2 linked regions of the Thiohalobacter thiocyanaticus genome follow. The protein of the gene in region 2 interacts with the protein of the main gene of each other region in a pairwise test. Links are inferred from orthologs where the notes say so. Each region holds a gene or a part of one and is shown on either strand. Other genes may lie near its edges. The genes, in order: ssb and CFK21_RS00435.

What was found.
Region 1: the proteins of CFK21_RS00435 (region 2) and ssb interact in binary tests that used the Escherichia coli proteins (3 or more experiments, as listed by UniProt). The link is inferred for Thiohalobacter thiocyanaticus from one-to-one orthologs.

What each region holds. Positions count from the first base shown.
Region 1 is NZ_AP018052.1:2,838,574-2,843,927, forward strand. What follows is about bases 1-2,802. They hold ssb (single-stranded DNA-binding protein), read right to left. Parts: upstream 1,732-2,802; coding sequence 1,270-1,731; downstream 1-1,269. Other genes in these bases: rsmH (16S rRNA (cytosine(1402)-N(4))-methyltransferase RsmH), read right to left, coding at 1-129; mraZ (division/cell wall cluster transcriptional repressor MraZ), read right to left, coding at 129-581; CFK21_RS13070 (hypothetical protein), read left to right, coding at 963-1,160; CFK21_RS13080 (MFS transporter), read right to left, coding at 1,835-2,802. Outside these bases: more of CFK21_RS13080, read right to left, coding at 2,803-3,235; excinuclease ABC subunit UvrA, read left to right, coding at 3,310-5,354. UniProt on the Escherichia coli protein: Plays an important role in DNA replication, recombination and repair. Binds to ssDNA and to an array of partner proteins to recruit them to their sites of action during DNA metabolism. Acts as a sliding platform that migrates on DNA via reptation.
Region 2 is NZ_AP018052.1:80,404-91,595, reverse strand. What follows is about bases 1-2,924. They hold CFK21_RS00435 (primosomal protein N'), read right to left. Parts: upstream 2,603-2,924; coding sequence 398-2,602; downstream 1-397. Other genes in these bases: argS (arginine--tRNA ligase), read right to left, coding at 1-198. Also shown: CFK21_RS00430 (phospholipase A), read right to left, coding at 3,074-4,150; CFK21_RS00425 (NAD(P)(+) transhydrogenase (Re/Si-specific) subunit beta), read right to left, coding at 4,240-5,598; CFK21_RS00420 (NAD(P) transhydrogenase subunit alpha), read right to left, coding at 5,595-5,888; CFK21_RS00415 (Re/Si-specific NAD(P)(+) transhydrogenase subunit alpha), read right to left, coding at 5,885-7,018; CFK21_RS00410 (HNH endonuclease), read left to right, coding at 7,319-7,927; CFK21_RS00405 (fructosamine kinase family protein), read left to right, coding at 8,313-9,197; CFK21_RS00400 (hypothetical protein), read right to left, coding at 9,339-9,788; CFK21_RS00395 (putative bifunctional diguanylate cyclase/phosphodiesterase), read right to left, coding at 9,785-11,192.

The sequences.
Region 1 (5,354 bases), 2.7 Mb from region 2 along the record:
TGCGAGAATGGCCGCGGCGTGTCCGCCCCGGCCGAAGGTGGCATCGACATAGATGCCATCCGCGCGTACGGCCAGCGCCTCCAGCACTTCCTGCAGCAGCACCGGATGATGAGCGGCACCCGCAGCCACTAGAGACTCAGATTGTCGAGTGCTTCCGGAACCGACTCCGCTCCGCCGTCGTCGATCCAGTGCCGCAGATTCTCTTCCCAGGCCTCTTCGTTCCAGATCTCAAACTTGTTGACCAGCGAGGCAAGCACTACCTTCTTGTCCAGGTTGGCGAACTCGCGCAAGCGCGGCGGCAGGAGGATACGGCCATGACTGTCCATCTCGACCTCGGTGGCATGACCGAGCAGCATGCGCTGGAGACGGCGGATAGCGGGGTTCTGGTTGGGGAGCCGGATCAGCTTGCGCTCGATCTCTTCCCATTCCGGGGCAGGGTAAAGCAGCAGGCAGCCGTCGCCGTGGATGGTCAGCACCATCCGGCCTTCACAGCTGTCCGTCAGTTCCTGGCGATAGCGCGTTGGCAGAGCCAAACGGCCCTTGGCATCCAGGTTGACGGTGTTGCCCCCCGACTTGGCCAAGAATTCCCCCTGTTATCCCTTTTTTTCCACTTTCTACCACTTCTTCCCACTTTTCGACACTATAGGTAGGGAAGCTGAAGGCGTCAAGCGAATTCAGGAAAAAACGCGAGAAATTCCTCAATATATTTCAATTATTTATGGGCTCATCGGGGAAGACAACGATACGATCGGACGTTCCTCATAACAATCAGCTGGTTATATATATAACCTTATAAAACCATTGAGGTTGAGCCAGGTTCAGCCTGAGAAAACCTTGGGATTCGATAAATCGGGATCGGTGTTCCGGGCGAGGAAAATCCCACCCCGCAGCTGCGCGAGGCTGTCATCCTGCGGTCACATGGGCGGGCTAGGCTGCAAAAAACGCGACTGGAGAAATGAGATATGAAAGCGACTGCTGCACCGCTCCACCGGCCCTGCCCGCAGGAACTGCGCCTGGAGATCGCCCAGCTGGAGCGGCGCCTGAGGACCGTGGGACTGGACGGAGACTGCGCCTATGAACGGGCGCTCAGTCAGGCCTACGATGCCCTGCTGCTGCAAAAGCGCCGCGAACTGGCGGCGATACGGGAGTCGGGATTCTGAGACCGAGGCGGCATGGGTGGAGGTGCTGACGCCGCAACCAACCCAGGCCAAAGATCATCGTCATAGCAGGCAGTGATGGGCTGCGTTTGGCGCCACCCATCCCGTCTGCTCAGAACGGGATATCGTCGTCGAAGCCCTCGTCGAAGCCGCCGCTGCTGCCACCGCCCTGGCTCTCGGCCGCCGCAGGCGCCCGATTGCTGTTGTAGTTGGCGCTGCCGCCACCACCGCCGCCGCCGCGACCGCCCAGCATCTGCATCTCGGAGGCGATGATCTCGGTGGTGTAGCGATCATTGCCGTTCTTGTCCTGCCACTTGCGGGTGCGCAGGCTGCCCTCGACATAGACCTGGGAGCCCTTCTTCAGATACTCGCCGACGATCTCGGCCAGGCGCTGGTAGAAGACCACATTGTGCCATTCGGTGCGCTCGCGCTGCTCGCCGGTCTGCTTGTCCTTCCACTGATCCGAGGTGGCAAGGGTGACATTGGCCACGGCCCCGCCGCTGGGCATGTACCGGACCTCGGGATCCTTGCCCAGGTTGCCGACCAGAATCACCTTGTTTATGCCGCGCGCCATGCCGATTTCTCCTGACTGTGCTGAGTTGCCCTGAGGGGTACTGCAAGCTGCCCATCATAGGGGGATTCGCCGGCGCCGGCAAATCCCCCCGGCGGCGTCCGTCTCACTGCCCGGCTGGAGCCGGGCGACCGACCAGCGTCTCCAGCGCGGCCTCGTCCAGGGCGCGCGGATCCACCTTCAGATAGGCCGTCTCGTCCTCGGCGACAACCACCGCCTCGACCACGCCCGGGACCCGTCCGAGTTCCCGGGCCAGCATCCCGGCCTGGGGCGGTGTGAGTCGGCCGACGCCGACCAGCCGGCTGGCCAGATAGCGCGGACGCTCCATCCCCGCCGCCACGGCCAGCCACACCAGTGCGATCAGGGCGCAGCCCAGGAAGACCCCGGTTGCGCCGAAGCGGCCGTGCAGGACCCCGCCCAGCGCCCCGCCCAGGAAGGCGCCGAGAAACTGGGAACTGGAATAGAAGCCCATGGCCGTCCCCTTGCTGTCGGCCGGGGCGGTCTTGGAGATCAGCGACGGCAGGGTCGCCTCCAGGATATTGAAGCCCACGTAGAACACGAACAGCGCCAGCACCACCCCGGCCAGCTGCCCCTGCCACTGGACCAGCGCCAGTTCGCCCGCCAGCACCATCACGATGGCGGCGAGGAACACCGGTTTCATGCGCTGCTGCTTCTCGGCCTGGATGATGAAGGGAATCATCACCGCCACCGACAGCACCAGCACCGGCAGGTAGAGCCAGGCGTGGCGGTCCGGGGCCAGCCCCAGGCCGTCGCGCAGCACCAGCGGCAGGCTGACGAAGCTGGCGGTCAGGATCAGATGCAGGGCCAGAATGCCGAAATCCAGCCGCAGCAGGCGGGCGTCGCGCAGCACGGCCAGGAACTGGGCCGGTACCGGCTGGGCGTCGCGGTGCGGCCGGCTCAGTGCGGGGCTGGGCACGGACCAGCGCAGGATGACCAGGCCGGACAGCGCCAGGACCGCGGTCAGCCAGAAGATGCCGGACAGGCCGATCCAGTGGCCCAGCCAGGGGCCCAGCACCAGGGCCAGGGCGAAGGACAGGCCGATGCTCATGCCGATCACGGCCATGGCCTTGGTGCGGTGCTCCTCCCGGGTCAGGTCCGCCGCCAGGGCCATGACCGCCGCGGCGATCGCCCCCGCGCCCTGCAGGGCGCGGCCCAGGATCACACCCCAGATGCTGTCGGCCAGCGCGGCCACCAGGCTGCCCAGGGCGAACAGCAGCAGTCCGATGGCGATGATGCGCTTGCGCCCGAAGCGGTCGGACAGCAGCCCGAAGGGGATCTGCAGCAGGGCCTGGGTGAAGCCGTAGGCGCCGATGGCCAGGCCGATCAGCCCCGGGGTGGCGCCGGTGTAGTCGTCGGCATAGAGGGCGAACACCGGCAGGATCATGAACAGCCCCAGCATGCGCATGGCGAAGATGCCCGCCAGCGAGACCGCCGCGCGACGCTCGCCGCGGGTCATGTTCGCATGCTGCTCGGGGCCGTCTGCCACGCGCCGAATCACCTTTTGCCGAGGACCGGGGAAGCGACGTATAGTAACAGGTTCGATTTACGGCGGAAAACGGCATGGACACCATTCGGATACGCGGCGCCCGCACCCACAACCTGGCCAACATCGACCTGGAGTTGCCCCGCGACCGCCTGATCGTCATCACCGGCCTGTCCGGCTCGGGCAAGTCCTCACTGGCCTTCGACACCATCTACGCCGAGGGCCAGCGCCGCTATGTGGAATCGCTGTCGGCCTACGCCCGCCAGTTCCTGTCGATGATGGAAAAGCCCGACATCGACCACATCGAGGGACTGTCGCCGGCCATCTCCATCGAGCAGAAGACCACCTCGCACAATCCGCGCTCCACCGTGGGCACCATTACCGAGATCTATGACTACCTGCGGCTGCTGTACGCACGCGTGGGCGTGCCCGAGTGCCCCGAGCACCGCATCGCACTGGATGCCCAGACCGTGAGCCAGATGGTGGACCAGGTCATGGCCCTGCCCGAGGGCACCCGGCTGATGCTGCTCGCGCCGGTGGTGCAGGCGCGCAAGGGCGAGCATGTGCATATACTGGAAGGCCTGCGCGCCCAGGGTTTCATCCGCGCCCGCATCGACGGTGAAATCGTCGAACTGGACCAGCTCCCGACGCTCGACCTCAAGCGCCAGCACACCATCGAAGCCGTGGTCGACCGGCTCAAGGTGCGCGCGGACATCCAGATACGCCTGGCCGAATCCTTCGAAACCGCGCTGCGGCTGTCCGACGGCCAGGTGCGGGTCGCCTTCATGGACGACCCGCAGCGCGAACCGCTGCTGTTCTCGGCCCGCTTCGCCTGTCCGCTGTGCGGCTACTCCATCACCGAGCTGGAACCGCGGCTGTTCTCCTTCAACAACCCGGCCGGCGCCTGCCCGGCCTGCGACGGCCTGGGTGTGAAGCAGTTCTTCGATCCCGAACGCATCGTGGCCCATCCGCATCTGAGTCTGGCCGGCGGCGCGGTGCGCGGCTGGGACCGGCGCAATGCCTATTACTTCCAGCTCATCAGTTCGCTGGCCGATCACTACGGCTTCGACATCGACACCCCGTTCGAGGAACTGCCGGAGGCGACGCGCGCGGTGATCCTTCACGGCTCGGGGGATGAAGAGATCGACTTCGAGTACCTGTCCGAGCGCAAGGGCTTCACCGTCCGCCGGCACACCTTCGAGGGCATCATCCCCAACATGGACCGGCGCTACCGCGAGACCGAATCCAACATCGTGCGCGAGGAACTGGCCCGGTATCTGAGCACCCGCGCCTGCCCCGAGTGCGGCGGCACTCGCCTGAACCGCGCGGCCCGGCACGTGTTCATCGAAGGCCGCACCCTGCCCGAACTGACCGCGCTTCCGGTCGTACGGGCGCTGGAATTCTTCGGCACGCTCACGCTTGAAGGTCGTCGCGGCAGGATCGCGGTCAAGATCCTCAAGGAGATCAACCAACGCCTGAGTTTCCTGGTCAATGTCGGCCTGGACTACCTGTCGCTGGAACGCAGCGCCGACACCCTCTCCGGCGGCGAAGCCCAGCGCATCCGCCTGGCCAGTCAGATCGGCGCCGGCCTGGTGGGGGTGATGTACATCCTGGATGAACCCTCCATCGGCCTGCACCAGCGCGACAACCAGCGGCTGCTCAACACGCTCGACTACCTGCGTGATCTGGGCAATACCGTCATCGTGGTCGAGCACGACGAGGAGGCCATCATGAGCGCCGATCATGTGCTCGACATGGGCCCGGGCGCCGGCATCCACGGCGGCCATATCGTCGCCCAGGGCACACCGGCCGATATCATGGCCAACCCCGACTCGCTCACCGGTCAGTATCTCTCGGGCACGCGTCGGATCGCAGTCCCCAAGCAGCGCACCCCGGTGAACGAACTGCGCATGCTGCGGGTGCTGGGTGCGACCGGCAACAACCTCAAGGGCGTGGACATCGACATCCCGGTGGGGCTGATGACCTGCATCACCGGCGTGTCCGGCTCCGGCAAGTCGACGCTCATCAACGATACCCTCTATCCCTTCGCCGCGCGCGAGCTGAACAAGGCCGCCACCAGTCCGGCACCGCACCGCGCCATCGAGGGCCTGGAGCACTTCGA
Region 2 (11,192 bases):
CAGCTTCCCGGCCAGATCGCGCGGCTTGCTGCCGGCCGGCTTGCACAGGGTCATGGCCAGGTTGGTGGCGAAGTCGCCATGGGCGGCATCACGGGTGCGTTCCAGGTGGATCTCGGCCTCGAGATCCCCGGGCAGGGTGCCGTCGCCCTGCAGGGCGGCGAGGCTGTGCTGGAGCAGGTCCTGGAGCAGGTGTTTCATGATCTTCCTGGAGATTGTACAGGGCCGGGATGCGGCTCGAAGCCGGCTATTATCCGGTGTTGCGGATGGGTTGCAAGGGCGGTTTATGGGTTTTGCCCAACGCCGGCGACAGTAACGCCAGGGACGCAGAGGCGCAGCGACGCAGAGGCGAAATAATATAAAAATCTTTGCGTCTCTGCGGTTGTCCCGCGGAGGCAGGCTAAAAGGTATCCACCGGGTCCACGTCCACCGACCAGCGGATGCGCCGGGCCGCGGGCGACTCGGCCAGGACCGGGATCCAGGCATCGAGCAGCCGGTGCAGGGCGGCCCGCGCCGCGGACTGCACCAGCAGCTGGGCCCGGTAGCGGCCGGCGCGTTTTTCCATCGGCGCCGGCACCGGACCCCAGAACTCGATCTCCGGGCCCGACTGCTGCAGCGCCAGGGCATGGGCCTGTTCCAGAAATTCCCGCGGCGCTTCGCGGTCGGTGGCCTCGGCCCGCAGCAGGGCCAGGCTGGCATAGGGCGGCAGGCCGGTGTCCCGGCGTTCGGCCAGGGCCGCCGCGGCGAAGGCGGCGTAGCCCTCGGTGACCAGCCGCCGCAGCAGCGGGTGGTCCGGGTGGTGGGTCTGGATCAGCACCGTGCCCGGCCGTTCGGCCCGCCCGGCGCGGCCGGCGACCTGGACGATCAGCTGGGCCAGGCGTTCGCTGGCGCGGAAGTCGCTGGAGAACAGGCGCTGGTCGGCCTCCAGGATGCCGACCAGGGTCACGCCGGGAAAATGATGGCCCTTGGCCAGCATCTGGGTGCCGAGCAGGATGCGCGCCGCGCCGCTGTGGGCCTGTTCCAGCAGGGCCTCGAGTTGGCCCTTGCGCCGGGTGCTGTCGCGGTCGATGCGCAGACAGGGATGGTCGGGGAACAGCTGCTGCAGGGTCTGCTCGATGCGCTCGGTGCCGTAGCCCAGGCCGCGCAGATCCGGACTGCCGCACTCGGGGCACTGCACCGGCACCTCCTGGCTGGCGTCGCAGTGATGGCAGTGCAGCCGGCCGCGGCGCTGGTGCAGGGTGAGGTGGCTGTCGCAGCGCCGGCAGGTCGCCACCCAGCCGCACTCATGGCAGATCAGTGTCGGGGCGAACCCGCGCCGGTTGAGAAACAGCAGCACCTGTTCGCCGCGCGCCAGGTGCCGGCGCATGGCGCCCAGCAGCGGTTCGGCCAGTCCCTCGCGCAGCGGCTGGCCGCGGATGTCCAGCAGCTTGAGTTCGGGCGCGCTGGCGGCGCCGGCGCGGTTCGGCAGATGCAGGCGCTGATAGCGTCCCTGATCGGCGTTGTAGAGGCTTTCCAGCGAAGGCGTGGCCGAACCCAGCAGGACGGGAACGTCCTGCTGCCGGGCGCGCCAGATCAACAGGTCGCGGGCCGAGTAGCGAAACCCGTCCTGCTGCTTGAGCGAGGGGTCGTGTTCCTCGTCCACAATGAACAGCCCCGGCGCCGGCAGCGGGGTGAACACGGCCGAGCGGGTGCCGACCACGATCCGCGCAGCGCCGTCGCGCGCCGCCACCCAGGCATTGAGGCGCTCGCGCTCGCTCAGCCCCGAATGCAGGATCACCATGGGTGCTGCCAGCCGCGCCCGCAGCCGCTGCATCAGCTGCGGAGTCAGGCCGATCTCGGGTACCAGCAGCAGGGTCTGGCGGCCGGCCGCCAGGGCCTGTTCGATGGCGCGGATATAGACTTCGGTTTTGCCGCTGCCGGTCACTCCGTCGAGCAGGAAGCAGCCGAAGCCGGCGTGCTCCGCCACGGCCTGGACGGCGTCGGCCTGGGCGGGGTTGAGTGACGGGGCTGCGGCACCCGCACCCGGGGTATCCAGTCCCGGCGTCTCCAGGCGTTCCTCCACCCAACCCTTGTCGACCAGGGCCCTGAGGCTGTCGCGCCGGTACAGACCCTCACGCTGCAGCCGGTCGCGGTCGGCGCCCTCCGGGCAGCGGGCCAGGACGCTGAGCAGGGCGGCCTGGCGCGGCGCCCGGGCCAGGTCGGCGGGATCCACCGCCCGGCCCGCAGCGCTCAGTTGCCAGTGGCGGGTCTGTTCGATCCGGGCGGGCCGTCCCTGACGCAGCAGGGCCGGCAGGGCCTGGGCCAGGACCTCCCCGATCGGATGGTGGTAATAGCCGGCGGCCCAGCGCAGCAGGGCCAGCAGGTCGGGCGGGACGACCGGCTGGGCATCGAGCAATTCGGACAGGGGCCGGATCTGCGCCGGGGGCAACTCCGTGTCGGGACTGAGTTCAACCACCACGCCGACCAGATTGCGGCGGCCGAACGGGACCCGCACCCGGCTGCCGGGGGCGATGCGGCCGGGCTGCGCCAGGCGGTAATCGAAGACCCGGTACAGGGGGCAGGGCAGGGCCACCCTGGCGTAGATGGGTGTGGATGTTGTGGGCAATGGATTGTCCAGGCGGTTATCGCAGTTACTTGACTCTGATTGTCACAAAACGGTGTTAACCGGCTAATCTGGAAGCGGTATTTTCCTTATCCACAAAAACTGTGGATAACTTTGTGGAACGAATGGGGCTAAAGGGGTCCAGGGCCTGTATTTGTTGCATTTGTGTTAATTTGCTCATTTTGTCACCAGTGATTTTTATTGTTATAAAACAGTGTGTTGTAAAAATCCCGCCGTTGGGCCGGAGTGGCGACGGGCGTCTGACGCGAAAGGGTCGGGTTTGCTTGCAGCTTGTGTATAAACCGGGCGGGAAAGAAAAATCAAGCTTGAAATCACCGCTGATCCCTGTTCCTTTTGCGTGCCCTCCGGGGGCGAGGCCGACCGGTGTATAACCCGGTTATAAACCGGCGCTCCGCCGGGCGTGTACTCGGGGTTAGCGCATCATATCCGGCCGGTGGCGGGCTAACAGCCAGTCTACAACCAGTCGGTCAGCGCGATGCCGATGCCGATGCGGCGGATGTGGGCATCGTAGTCGATCAGGCTCTCGCCGTAGCCGTCGAAGTACTGGGCGTAGCCCTTGAGCTTGCGGGTCAGGGGGAAGGACCAGCCCAGTTCGAGCGCCCCGCGCGGATCGCTGCGGCTGAGATTGCTGCGCAGCATCAGGCTCAGGGAATGGCCGTCCAGCTTGTAGGCGAGGCGGAATTCGCCGTAGCCCATGTAGTCCTCGATGTCGGGGTTGTCGTCACCGGTGGCATCGGTCGGGCTGCTCTTCTTCTGTTCCGGGATGCGGTACCAGGGTTTGAGGCTGAAGGCGAAGTTGCCGCGCTCGAATACCAGATCGGCGTAGACGCGGTTCCAGCTGCGTGAGAGCTCGTTGCTCTGGCCGTTGGACTGGTGCGAAACGCCGAACTGAAGGACGCGGGCATCGAAGCCCAGCAGCGAATAATCCGGCAGGTAGGTCAGGAACAGCTCGGGCTCGTGATTGGTCTCGCGGAAGGGCGAGGAGAACTTGCGGTTGTAGGCCTGCCAGTAGGACTGGTTGGTATAGGCCATGAACAGGGTGCCGCGGTCATTGAACAGGCCGCGGACCAGGGGGAACTTGAAGCTGAGTTGGAACTTGATCTCCCACTTCTGCAGTTCGCCCGAACTGATGTCGAAGGGATCACTGTTGGGCGAGAAGCTGTAGGTGGCCGGCAGCAGGTAGTTGGGCCGGTGCGGCGTGATGACGAAGGGGTTCGCCGCCGTGGCGCGCTCCAGGGTGATGCGGGTCTCCAGCGGGGAGGTGTGCGATTCGGCGGCGGCCTTTTCCCCGGCGGCGGGCGACGGTGCGGCCGTCGCGGCAGCCGGCGTATCCGGCCCCTGCCCGGTCAGCGGCAGGAGCGACTCCAGGCAGACGGCCTTGAGCTCGGCCACGGTGGCTTCGTCAGGCGCGGTCTTCAACTGTTCGAGCAGGCACTGGTCAAGATCGGTGGGAAAGGCGTGGGCAGCAGCGGCGGTCAGCCAGCCGGCAAGGATGCAGGTGTAGCGCGCGACTGATGTGGGGGTTGCCATGGCGCCTGTTCCGTCATTGGGGTTGCAGAAACAAAAAGCCCGGCGCGGCCGAGCTTTCTGTCGGGTCGTGACTGCAGTTGCGGCTGCAGTTACAGCTGTTTGACCTCGGCAATCAGCTTGGCCGCTACCTCCTGGCCGTCGCCATAGAGCATACGCGTGTTGTCGAGGAAGAACAGCCCGTTCTCGATGCCGGAGAAGCCGCGGCCGCGGCCGCGCTTGACCACGATCACGTTCTTCGCCTGGTCGGCATTGAGGATTGGCATGCCGTAGATGGGGCTGGACTTGTCGTTGCGTGCCACCGGGTTGACCACGTCGTTGGCGCCGATCACCAGGGCCACGTCGGCCTGCGGGAACTCGGCGTTGATTTCCTCCAGGTCGTAGATCTTGTCGTAGGGCACGCCGGCCTCGGCCAGCAGCACGTTCATGTGGCCCGGCATGCGGCCGGCCACAGGATGGATGGCGAACTTCACGTCCACTCCGTGCTCCTCCAGCATCTCGGTCAGCTCCCAGATCTTGTGCTGGGCCTGGGCCACGGCCAGGCCGTAGCCGGGCACGATGATCACCTTGTTGGCGAAGGCCATCATCACCGCGGCATCGGAGGCGCCGATCTCCTTCATCTCGCCCTCGGGGCCGGCGCTGCTCTCGGCCTCGACCGCGCCGAAGCCGGAGAACAGCACGTTGGACAGCGGCCGGTTCATCGCCCTGGCCATCAGCTGGGTGAGCAGGGTGCCGGCCGAGCCGACCACGGTGCCGGCGATGATCATGGCGGCATTGCCGAGCACGAAACCCTCGAAGGCCACGGCCAGTCCGGTCAGGGCGTTGTACAGCGAGATCACCACCGGCATGTCGGCGCCGCCGATGGGCAGGGTCATGAGCACGCCGAAGGCCAGTGCCAGGGCGAAGAACATGAACAGCGCGAAGCCGCCCGGGGCCTCGGCGAACATCACGTAGAGGCCGAAGGCGATGGCCAGGCCGAACACGACCAGGTTTATCATCTGCTGGCTGGGGAAGTGGAAGGACTTCTTCATCAGCCCCTGCAGCTTGGCGAAGGCGATCATGGAGCCGGAGAAGGCCACCGAACCGATCAGGGCGCCGGCAACGGCCAGCACCTGGAAGGTGCTGTTGTCGAAGTGGCCCTTGAGCAGTTCCACCGCGGCGATGGCGGCGGCCGCACCGCCGCCCATGCCGTTATAGATGGCGATCATCTGCGGCATGTCGGTCATGGCGACCTTCTTGCCGGTATACCAGGCCGCGCCGCCGCCGATCAGCATGGCCAGGATCATCAGGCCGTAGTTGCCCATGCCCGGCATGAAGAAGGTGGCGAAGGTGGCCACCACCATGCCGGCGCCGGCCCAGACGATGCCGCCGCGCGCCGTCTTCGGCGAGCTCATGCGCTTGAGGCCGAGGATGAACAGGACCGCGGCCGCGAAATAACTCAGCTCGATCATTTGCGGTCCTCCTTGCTGCTCTTGAACATCTCGAGCATGCGCTCGGTGACCACGTAGCCGCCGACCGCGTTGCCCGCGGCCAGCATCACGCCGATGAAGCCGATGAAGCGCTCCATGTCGGTGTCGGCGTGGCCCATGGCCACCATGGCACCCACCAGCACGATGCCGTGGACGAAGTTCGAGCCCGACATCAGCGGAGTGTGGAGGATGACCGGAACCCGGGCGATGACCTCGTAGCCGGTAAAGGCGGCCAGCATGAAGATGTAGAGTGCGGTGAAGCCTTCGATCATGACGCGTCTCCTTCCACTAGGGCGCGGGTGGGTTCGTGCCTGATTTCGCCGTCGTGGGTCAGCGCCGAGTCGTGGATGACCTGATCTTCCCAGTCGAGCTTGAGTTCGCCTTCCTCGATCATGGGGGTGAGGAAGTTGAGCAGGTTCTTGGCGTACATGTCGGAGGCGTGTACCGGCAGCATGGCGGGCACGTTGAAGGGGCCGTAGACGCGCACGCAGCCGTAGACGTAGTCCTCGCCCGGTTTGGTGACTTCGCAGTTGCCGCCGCCCTCGGCGGCCAGGTCGATGATGACCGAGCCGACCTTCATGTTGTCGACCATTTCCTGGCTGATGATCTTCGGCGAGGGCTTGCCGGGGATGGCGGCGGTGGTGATCACGGCATCGGCCTGGGTGATGTGCTTGGCCAGGACCTCCAGCTGCTTGCGCTTCTCCTCCTCGGTCAGTTCGCGGGCATAGCCGCCCTCGCCCTCGGCGGCGACACCGGTTTCGATGTACTTCGCGCCCAGCGACTGTACCTGCTCGCGGGTGGCCGAACGCACGTCGTAGGCCTCGACCACCGCGCCCAGGCGCTTGGCCGTGGCGATGGCCTGCAGGCCGGCGACACCGGCGCCGATGACCAGTACTTTCGCCGGCCGGATGGTGCCGGCGGCGGTGGTCAGCATGGGAAAGAAGCGCCCGGTACGGTCGGCGGCCATGATGGCGGCCTTGTAGCCGGCTACGGCGGCCTGGGAGGACAATGCGTCCATGCTCTGGGCGCGCGAGATGCGGGGGATCAGTTCCATGGCGAAGCTGGTGATTTTCCGGTCGCGCATCAGCTTGACCCGGTCCGGGAACCGGTACGGGGACATGAAGCCGACGACGATGCTGCCCTCGGCCATCTGCTTGATCTCGTCCTCGGTCGGCGGCTGGACCTTGAGGACCACATCGGCACTGGCAAGCAGTTCGGCCTTGTCGGTGACGAAACCGACGTCCTCGTAGTCGTCATCCACATAATGGGCGCCGGCCCCGGCGTCGTGCTCCATCCGGACCTCGCAGCCCAGCGCGGCAAAGCGCTTGGCCACGACCGGATCGAGCGCCACCCGGCATTCGCCTTCGAGGGTTTCCTTGGGTACGGCCACGCGTATCGGCATTGTTGTCTCTCCGTCTCCGGCTGTCCGGTTGTCACGGGCGGGAAGGGCCGGCTTTGTCCCTTCCCCAAAAGCACGCCATGATAACGGATTCAGCTGAGCGATTGAATATCGGGGAAAAATTCCCCCGTGGACACATGGGTGTCATGCCACGATGCTTCAATCGGTAGCGCCGTGCAGCAATGTCGGCGCAAATAAACTCAGTAATATCAGCCGGTTCAAAAGCAAAGACCGGGTTGAAGCAGTTTACTTTTCCGGGGACTTCTGAGATAAAGAGTCCTCCGGTATGACGAGGACTCGACCATGTCGCAGGATTTGTCGCATCAGGTACTCAGGACCGACGCCGGCGGCATGCCGCTGGAGTGGGTCGACTATCGCGAGGCGGTCCGACTCTATCATCTCGGTCAGGTCGCCTACGCCTGCGGCAGTGTGATCTTCCGCATCCGCGGCGGCATCAACGCCCGGACCCGGAGGCAGAGCCTGGTCGAGGTCAATTCCATCATCGCCACCCACGGCAATCACACCGCGCTGCAGAAGAACCGCGACAGCTACACCCCGCCCCTCAACAACCGTACCCTGTTCAAACGCGATGCCCAGTTGTGCCTGTACTGCGGCGAACAGTTTCCCACCCGGGAGTTGTCGCGCGATCATGTCACGCCCATCAGCCAGGGCGGGGCCGATACCTGGAACAATGTGGTCACCGCCTGCAAGCGCTGCAACAATCACAAGGCCGGCCGCCGTCCCGAAGAGGCCAACATGGAACTGCTGGCAGTGCCCTTCATTCCCACCCATGCCGAGTACATCTACCTGCAGGGCAAACGGGTGATGGCCGACCAGATGGAGTTCCTGCGCGCCCATTTCCCCCGCCACAGCCCGCTGCACCAGCGCCTGGCCGCCGCGATGGCGGGGTGATTCCTTTGCTGTTGTGGCAATAACGCAGAGGACGCAAAGGCGCGGAGACGCAAAGTTTTTAAGTTGGTTCTGATGGGATCGTCATTGCGAGGAGCGAAGTGACGTGGCAATCCCTGAACGACTGAACCCACCGTACGCGATTGCCGCGCCGCTCCCATAGAATCCCTTCAGGCTTCATTATGGGTGCTCCACCCTTCGGATCTGGGCATCGCAATGACGCTGACAAACAGCTTCGTGGGCTGGACTCCAATTTGTCCAGCCCAACCTGCATTGCATAATTATCTGTGCGCCTCTGCGACCTCTGCGTTGTAAGCCGCCCTCACTGTTGAGCGACCGCCAGCGTCACGTTATCCTCGTGGCTCGCCCATGACCCGCTTCCAGTTCCATGTCCCTGTGGCAGCAGATCCAGTCCGATATCCGTGAGCACACCGGCGTGGATGTCGGCACCGATGCCGGCCGCGGCGTCGGCGGCGGCTGCATCAGCCAGGCCTTCCGGGTGGAGGGCGACGGCTGCGCCTTTTTCGTCAAGACCAACCGCGCCGGGTTGGCCGGCATGTTCGAGGCCGAGGCCGAGGGCCTGAACGAGATCGTCGCCAGCAACACGGTGCGGGCGCCGGCGCCGGTGTGCTGGGGAGTGGCCGGCGGGCACTGTTACCTGGTCATGGAGTATCTGGAATTCGGCCGCGGTAGCGGGGCCGCGGGTCGGCTGGGTGAACAGCTGGCGCGGATGCACCGTACCACGCGGGAGGCCTTCGGCTGGCATCGCGACAACACCATCGGCTCCACGCCGCAGATCAACACGCCGCAGGACAGTGACTGGATTGCTTTCTGGCGCGACAGGCGGCTGGGCTTCCAGCTGGAACAGGCCGGGCGCGAGGGTCACGGGGGTGAACTGCAGCGGCTGGGTGCACAACTCATGGATCGCTTCCCTGCCCTGTTCGTGGATTACACGCCGGTGCCCAGCCTGCTTCACGGCGATCTCTGGGGCGGCAATCATGCTGTGCTCGACTCGGGTGAGCCGGTGATCTTCGATCCGGCGGTCTACTTTGGAGACAGGGAGGCCGATCTGGCCATGACCGAGTTGTTCGGCGGCTTCGGGCGGGATTTCTACGCCGCCTACGAGGATGCCTGGCCGCTGGATGCCGGTTACCCGGTGCGCAAGCAGCTCTACAACCTCTATCACGTCCTCAACCACCTCAACCTGTTCGGCGGCGGCTATCACGGCCAGGCCGTGCGCATGATGGAGAGCCTGCTGGCAGAACTGCGCTAATGGACTCCGTCATCCCCGCGAAGGCGGGGATCCAGAAGCCGCGGCGGGATATGGATTCCCGCCTTCGCGGGAATGACGGTGTATTGGTGGGCGTGTCAAAATACCTGACTGCAGTGTAACCCGCTTATGTGATGAGGGTGTTCACTCCGCCTCTTCCTGTGTCTGCCCCCTGCCGCCGAACTGCTCGATCCAGTTCTCCCAGCCGCCGTCTTCCTGCGGAGCGAGGTTCTGGCGTTCGTCGAACAGATCTTCCATCTGCCGGGCCACCGCCACGGTGAAGGCTGCGTCACGGTGCTGGCGACACCAGGCATCCAGCCGGGCCATGAAGTCGAAGGGATTGGTGGTGCCGAGAATGTTGTAGGTATTGTCCAGCAGCAGGTTGTAGGCGGACAGGTGGCCGGCGGTCCACTCCACGTACAGCAGCTCATCCGCCCCGCCCCGGTAGCGGGCGTCCAGGTAATCCTCGCAGTCGCCGCTGCCGCTGCCGAAGACGGCATAGTTGCCGTTGACGTCCCGCGCGGCTGCCGGTGCAGCGGCCAGCGCAAGGGCGAGTGCAATGCCGAGTCCGCCGGGTGCTGTGTAGTGCATCATGCCGAGTCCTGATGGGTGTCCGCGCGCTTCTGGGCCCGCTCGCGCAGCCAGTCGGTGAACCGGGCGGCGGACATGGGGCGGGCGATGTAATGGCCCTGGGCGATATCGCAGTCGAGAATCTGCAGCATATCCCAGATATCGGCGGTTTCCACCCCCTCGGCGACCACCTTGAGTCCCAGGTTATGGGCCAGGTCGATGGTGGAGCGGACGATGACCGCGTCGTTCTCGTCTTCCAGCATATCTGAGACGAAGGAGCGGTCGATCTTGATTTCGCGCACCGGCATCTGCTTGAGGTAGGCCAGTGAGGAGAAGCCGGTGCCGTAATCGTCGATGGACAGACGGATGCCGCGCTGGCTGAGCCGTTGCAGGATTTCCTGCGCGCGCTCCGGGTTCTTGAGCATCGCGTTCTCGGTGATTTCCAACTCCAGGTATTCGGGCGGGACGCCGAGCTCATCGAGCAGTTCGCCGATGTTGGCGTCGATGTCGGCGTGTTCCAGATTCCAGGTCGACAGGTTGATGGCGATCGGCAGATTGATGTTGAGTCGTTGCCAGGCCAGGTGCTGTTCCAGGGCGCGGCGTATGACCCACTGGGTGAGTGGGCGAATCAATCCGGTCTGCTCGGCGGTGGTGATGATGTAGTCGGTGCTGACATCGTTCCAGCGCGGCCAGCGCAGCAGGGCCTCCACGCCGACCAGTTCACCGCTGCTGATGGCGACCTTGGGCTGGTAGTGCAGCTCCAGTTCGTCGTGCTGAAAGCTGTGGCGCAGTTCGCTGATCATGGCCAGCCGGCTGACGCTGTGCGGGTCGTGCTCGGAGCTGTAGACCGAGTGCGTCAGGCCGTTGTTCTTGGCGACATACATGGCCACGTCGGCGCGTTTGACCAGGGTGTCGATATCACTGCCGTGATCGGGGTAGGCGGCGATGCCGATGCTGGTATCCACCAGCAGTTGCTGGTCGTTGATGCTGATCGCTCGATCCAGGCACTGGGCGATCTTGCCGGCAATGGCCTGGGCCTCGGGTATGCCGGTCTCGGGCAGGAGGACGGCGAACTCGTCACCGCCGAGACGGGCAACGGTGTCGGAGCGGCGCAGCAGATCGTGGAGACGGCGGCTGATCTCGCGCAGGACCTCGTCCCCGACATGGTGACCGAGGGTGTCGTTGATTTCCTTGAACCGGTCCAGATCCATCATCAGCAGGCAGAAGGGGTTGCCGTCGCGGGCCGAGATCAGCAGGGCCTGCTGCATGCGGTCGTTGAGCAGGAGGCGGTTGGGCAGGCCGGTCAGGCCGTCATGCAGGGTCTGATGGCGCAGTTCGTTCTGGCGCTGTTCGATCATGTGCTGCATGTGCTGGAAGGCATCAAGCAGATTGCGTGTCTCGCGGTTACGGGGCGCGGGGAGGCGTTCC